Regions from separate parts of the Dokdonia sp. 4H-3-7-5 genome, predicted to be linked through region 1. Evidence: riboswitches for the same ligand, from Rfam matches in the RefSeq annotation. Region 1 holds a riboswitch; the other holds the start of a gene.
What was found. A riboswitch is a leader RNA that binds a small molecule or an ion and turns the genes downstream of it on or off. The one in region 1 is predicted to bind thiamine pyrophosphate.

Region 1 (3,432 bases):
TGCCCCGTCTGGATTGCATATTGCTCTGCAGGCAATCCAAAAGAATCATATCCCTGTGGATGCAATACATTAAACCCCTTTAAACGCTTGTAACGCGAGTACACATCACTTGCAATATACCCAAGCGGGTGACCCACGTGAAGCCCTGCTCCAGAAGGATAAGGAAACATATCAAGCACATAATATTTAGGTTTATCACTGTTATTTGACGCGTGAAAAGTGCCTTTATCTGCCCAGTATTGTTGCCATCTGGCTTCTATCTCGTTAAAGTGGTATTTCATGGTATATGTATTATTTATACGCTTTCGCGAAAGCGTGCTCTTCCTCATTTAAGGGGGCAAATTTACAATTAATTATGGGGAATTAGATAGTAGCCAATGACATGCTTTGGTTATCATTATAACACTCACTTTTGTATACTCACTGTAATGTGATTTCTCGTCGCTGCTCGCTGTCGAAATGACTATTGTCTTGCCTGTTGTTCTTGCGGCAATAACAACTCATAAATCATCTCGTTTACGGGTGTAGGCACACCTAGTTTTTTACCTTCCTTCACGATATAACCATTGAAGTTTTCTAATTCGCTAGGTTTTCCCGCCATAATATCGCGCTGTGTTGAGGCTGTAGTCTCATGGGCTTGCTTGCTAATGGCTTCAAACATATTTTTAATTGTTTTCTCTGGGAGTATAATTCCTTTTGCTTTTGCCACCTCAAATACTTCTTGCGCGGTTTTGCGCATCAATTCATTTATATATGGCTGCTCTCTCATCACTCCTATAGGAACTCTTGTTAGTCCGCCTATGGCGCTTATGGTTGTTATAAAAAGGAACTTTTGCCAGATGGCTACTTGAATATTATCTGGAACAGCCGCATTAATTCCTGCATCTGTAAATACAGACAGTATTTTTTCTAGGCGTTCCGTCTTACTATTATCCTGTTCTCCAAAGAGTATTGCAGGCGCAATATCTGGATTAGAAATCACTCCTGGCGCTTCAATAAAACTTATCATACGGCAAAGTCCTGCCAGTACTTGTGACTTAGGCACCATCGAATTGAGGACCTCTACATTACTTGCTCCATTTTGTAAAGGCAGATACAAAGTATTTTCATCACAATATTGCAATATACCTTTTACAGCGCTGTCTATTTGATATGACTTCACTCCAAAGATGACTAGGTCTGGCGTTTCAATCTTGCTAAGATTATCTGTTGCCAGATACGGACTAGCTTTAAAGTCTCCTGTTATGCTTTTTACCTCAATACCGTTTTCTTGTATGGCCGTAAGGTGTTCTCCTCTAGCAATCATGGTCACTTTATTTCCAGCAAGTGCGAGTTTACCACCAAAGAATCCTCCCACGCCACCGGCTCCGTAAATCAAAATATGCATCGTTTTATAATTTTATAAGAACTAGAAAATGCTAGTCAGTTTAAAAGTACAGTAAGCGGATTTATTTTTTCTTTATAATATCTTAATTAAAAACTCTAGTATATCTTTGCAAAATCTCAAAGGGGTGCTTTTATACGAAGCTGAGATTATACCCATTGAACCTAGAACAGGTAATGCTGTTTAGGAATGAGGAACATGTCTTTCCAGATAACGCTATACAAATTAGCTTTTCTAGTGTCACCATATTTCTCTTGAGAAGCACCACGGTGCACCCTCTTCAATATGTGCTTATCGCACAGGTATGTAAATGCTAACTCATTTAGAATATTTGCCCTTTGTATTCGTAACTAAACCATATACGGATGAAAAAGATCCTATTGAGTATGATTGCGCTTGCAGGAATTACAGCTAGCGCACAAGAGAAAACAGTGGTAGACACTACAAAAGTAGAGTCACTTGATGAAGTTTTAGTTCGTTCTGTACGAGTAAAAGCCGACTCACCTATTACGCATTCCAACCTTACAAAAAAACAAATTGCAGAGCGCAACTTAGGTCAAGACATTGCCACGCAGCTTAACTTTTTACCAAGTGTAGTAACAACCTCAGATGCAGGTGCGGGAATAGGTTACACAGGTTTTAGAGTGCGCGGTACGGGTAATCAAGGTATCAATGTTACTATAAATGGAATCCCATATAATGATGCAGAGAGTGCAACTACGTTCTTTGTAAATCTTCAAGACTTCAGCTCTTCTGTCGAGAGTTTACAATTGCAACGTGGTGTAGGATCTTCTACTAATGGACCTGGAGCTTTTGGAGCAAGTCTTAATATTCTTACAGATGCAATTTCTAATGAGGCATATGGCGAGATTTCTAACTCTTTTGGGTCTTTTGGGACGCGACGTCACAATGTGAAATTTAGCACAGGCTTGCTTAACGATCACATAGAGATATCTGGTCGTTTATCACAGATCAAATCTGACGGTTACATCGACCGTGCGTCATCTGATCTTAAATCTTACTTTTTGCAAGCAGCATACAAGGATGATAATACGCTTATCAAGCTTATCAACTTTGCAGGATCAGAGGTTACATACCAATCTTGGTTTGGGATAGATGCAGAGACACTAGCCGAAGATAGAACCTTTAACCCTGCGGGACAGTTTACAGATGAGAATGGTGAAACACGCTTTCACGAGAATCAAGTAGATGATTACAAGCAGGATCATTACCAACTACACTGGAACCAGCGTTATGACAATAACTGGAGCACACAGCTCAGTTTAAACTACACCTATGGTAGAGGCTTTTTTGAAGAATATAAAGAGGATGAAGATCTTGCTTTTTACAGTATTTCCCCTGTAGTTATAGGGAGTGAAACCATAGAAACATCAGATATTATAAGACGTCGCTGGCTAGACAATGACTTCTATGTGGCAAGTGCGACGGCAAATTACAAGGACAATAAGATTGACTTTGTAGGTGGTGCTTATGGTAGTATATATGATGGAGACCATTTTGGCGAAGTGATTTGGGCGCGTTTTGCTAGTGATAGTGAGACTGGTGATAACTATTACTTCGGGACTGGGAAGAAAAAAGAATTTTCTGCTTTCGCGAAAGCGAACTATCGCTTCAATTCAAAATGGAGTGGATATTTAGACTTACAGCAGCGCTTTATCTCATACACTACAGACGGAATCAACTCTGACGTTGCCGAATTTATTGTAGACGAAGACTATAGTTTCTTTAACCCAAAAGCAGGTCTTTCTTATAAAATAGACAGCGAAAATCAATTATATGCATCTTTTGCAAGAGCAAATCGCGAACCTAACCGTACAGATTTTGAAAACGGAGCACCGCGTCCAGAGCGTCTTAACGACTGGGAATTAGGATGGAGATACAACACGAGCCGCGTGTCGCTTAATGTAAATGGATATTATATGGGATATCGTGACCAGCTAGTTCTAACTGGAGCACTAGATGACGTAGGAGCACCTATACGTGCAAATAGTGGCGAGAGTTATAGAGCAGGTATCGAAATAGATGCC
Region 2 (3,432 bases), 1.5 Mb from region 1:
TTGTTACTTCTTTAGTTATAGACGCTTAAATCTACTATTCAGTAGTTATGTGTAAGCTGTTTTTAGTATTGTTAAGAGAAATATACGTTATATAGAGTCGGTATATTTTTTAGAATTCACCAACTAAATTTTCTGTAATTCAGAATTGTTTACTGTAAATTTTAAGTAGACAATTTTCAAAGGAATTGTTTTTTTTACTATATTACAGAGACAACTACTTCATATTTAAGTTATTATAACCCCTAATTGTAATTACATTTTATATAAGTTTTGAGCCTTAGAAACGTAATTAAGAATCTAGATGAAAATCAAGTATTCTTAATTATTGTACTTGTATTATATTCTTAACTAACCACCGCCCCATATGAATAGTTTTGATATTAATTTTTTAATAGTTTCCTCATTTACCGCCATCTTTGGTGTTTTCGGAGTTTATCACTTTGTTTCTTATTTAATTTTAAGGCACAAAATTCTGTGTCACTATTGTATCATTCTTTTTGGACTCACACTACATTGGAGTTGGTCACTTTTTCCAGAAGGATTTCTTCCTGAGGTTATTCAAAAAAATGGATCGCTTATCTCTGCAATGACTACCACCTTTGGATTTTTATTGTTTACAACCAATTATTTAAATATTCATCGCGGCAATCATCCTAAAATATCGCGTAGTTATACTTTTTTAAAATATAGCACAGTTTTAATCCCAATTCTTTTTGTTCTTAATATTCTAACTATCCATATTCCTTGGTTACATAGTTCGCTCGTAATGTCTGCAGCGATTACTGCTTTGCTATCTGTACTTTTGAATATTTTTTCTGGGATTCGTTTATTTAATGAAGAGCGTTTTAATAAATACTATTTGTATGCATATTCCCCGATGCTGCTCTCCTCAGTCATCTATATAAGTGCATGGTTTTTAAAGGAAAACTATGATGTTGATAGGGAGTTTATCGTATTCATTACATCATTACTTATTACACTCCAACTTATTTTATTTTCTATTCTCGTTAGTTATAAGTTTAAGTTTATAGAAAAGTCTAACATGAGGACGCAGGTAGAAACTAATAAAATGCTTGCTCTAGAAGTAGACAAGCAGACGAAAGATCTACAAATTGCAAAGCAAGATGTAGAGAGTAAAAATCGCGAACTTGAATCTGTCAATTCTCTTAAAAACAAGCTGTTTTCTTTGCTTACACATGACGTTAGAGGACCGCTGCATAATATTTCTTTACTGGTCAATCTACTTGAAAACCAAATAGAGGACAATGAATTAAAAGAAATCTCACAAAGTCTTAAAAATGAGTTGGATGAGAGAATTGCCATGGTAAGCGCCTTATTAGACTGGTCATATAATCAGCTAGAAGGAATTAAACTCAATAAAAAGCACTGCGATATTGAAGAAATATTTAATACTATGGCAAAGCAATTTCAACGCCCAGCAAAAGAAAAGGACATAAAGCTATTATTTGAAATTGAAACCCCTACCCTATTTATTGATGAAAATATGTTTAAAGTGGTATTACGTAATTTGATTTCAAACGCCATAAAATTCAGTACAAAGAATCAAAATGTCATATTATCAAGTATGAAAGGGCTTGAGGGTATTGAAATAGGCGTACAAGATTTTGGTGTGGGAATGAAAACTAATTGGCACAAAAATCTTGTTAAAGATTGCATACCAAAGACCACATTAGGTACTAAGGGAGAACAAGGAACTGGCTTTGGGCTACTCATTTCAAAAGACTTTGTTGAAATGAATGGAGGCGAACTTTTCTGTACGAGTACACCCAATGAAGGCACTCAATTTGTAATGCGTTTTGCGGTGAATAATAGCTGATTTACGCTGTGTCTATAAGAGTTTATCAAGTAACTTATTAATAAGCAGATTGTTTCCTATATCCTTATAAAAACCTACCAACCAAAACATAACATTATATTTTTTTACATTTTCTCTCGTCTAGTTGAGAATAATTACTACTTTTAAAGTCTAAACTTTAGGAGTAGCTATTAAATTAGTTTGAGAAAAATCCTTAGAACCTGATTTGGTTAATACCAACGTAGGGAAAAGTTAGAGGTATTGCAGTGCTTGCATATTCCCTCTATTTTTAATTCTATCCTTCTCATTTCTTTATCGTTTATATAACCGAAGCAAATGCTTCATAATTGTATTAAACATGATAAACATAAAGGTCAATCAAACCTCGTATCAATTTCCAGCACAGGTCACACTAGATCAGATTCTTACCCAACTCGATATTTCGGTTAGTGGGATTGCTGTGGCTATTAATGAGCGCATTATTACCAGATCACATTGGGTTTCTACCATTCCTGATGATGGAGATGCTGTGCTTATTATTAAAGCCACACAAGGTGGATAATAGCTACTTCTAGGCACTTCAAGAGTAGAAAAACATCATTAATTAATCCAGAAAGATGAAAAATAGAGACACTGCGCCTAAGCAAGGCGGCATTACCCGAAATCCATTTCCTAATTCAAAAAAAATCTACGTAAACGGTAAGATTCACCCACAGATTAAAGTGGCTATGCGCGAGATTGCGCTTAGTGATACCGTGGATTCCATGACCAAAAAGAAAACACCTAACGAGCCAGTAACGGTGTATGATACTTCTGGACCATATACAGATCCAAACAAGGAAATCGATATCCATAGCGGTATAGAGCGCATACGTGAGTCGTGGATTTTGGAGCGCAATAATGTAGAACAATTAGACAGCTACTCCTCTACCTATTGCAATGAGCGTCTTAATGATAAGAGTCTAGATCACATGCGTTTTAAGCTTTTAAAGAAACCTTTGCGTGCAAAAAAAGGTGAAAATGTTACGCAGCTCCATTATGCAAAACAAGGAATTATCACTCCAGAAATGGAGTATATCGCTATTCGCGAAAATCAGCGTATCGATGAGATGACGGAGATTAGAAAGCAACATAAAGGAGAACATTTTGGTGCGTCTATTCCTGATAAGATCACGCCAGAATTTGTACGCTCAGAAGTTGCAAGAGGTCGTGCCGTAATTCCATCAAACATTAACCACCCAGAAGCAGAGCCTATGATTTTAGGACGTAATTTCTTGGTAAAGATCAATGCAAATATTGGAAACTCTGCAGTTACCTCGTCCATTGAGGAAGAAGTAGAAAAAGCAGTATGGGCATGCCGCTGGGGAGCAGATAATATCATGGATTTATCTACTGGAGAAAACATACATGAAACACGCGAGTGGATCATACGTAACTCCCCTGTTCCCGTGGGAACAGTTCCTATTTACCAAGCGTTAGAAAAAGTAAATGGCGTTGCCGAAGATCTAACGTGGGAGATTTTTAAGGACACCTTAATTGAGCAAGCAGAGCAAGGCGTAGATTATTTTACCATACACGCTGGTGTGTTATTACGTTATGTGCCTATGACCGCAAAT

Region 2: another riboswitch for thiamine pyrophosphate. It lies ahead of thiS (sulfur carrier protein ThiS); the one in region 1 lies ahead of KRODI_RS06720 (TonB-dependent receptor).

What each region holds. Positions count from the first base shown of each region.
Region 1 covers NC_015496.1:1,511,233-1,514,664, reverse strand. Annotated here, with positions in the region: gene KRODI_RS06730 (leucine--tRNA ligase) at 1-281, opposite strand, end outside; gene KRODI_RS06725 (ketopantoate reductase family protein) at 464-1,387, opposite strand; TPP riboswitch at 1,498-1,590, shown strand; gene KRODI_RS06720 (TonB-dependent receptor) at 1,750-3,432, shown strand, end outside.
Region 2 covers NC_015496.1:2,986,297-2,989,728, reverse strand. Annotated here, with positions in the region: gene KRODI_RS13320 (sensor histidine kinase) at 365-1,837, shown strand; TPP riboswitch at 1,987-2,081, shown strand; gene thiS (sulfur carrier protein ThiS) at 2,175-2,378, shown strand; gene thiC (phosphomethylpyrimidine synthase ThiC) at 2,434-3,432, shown strand, end outside.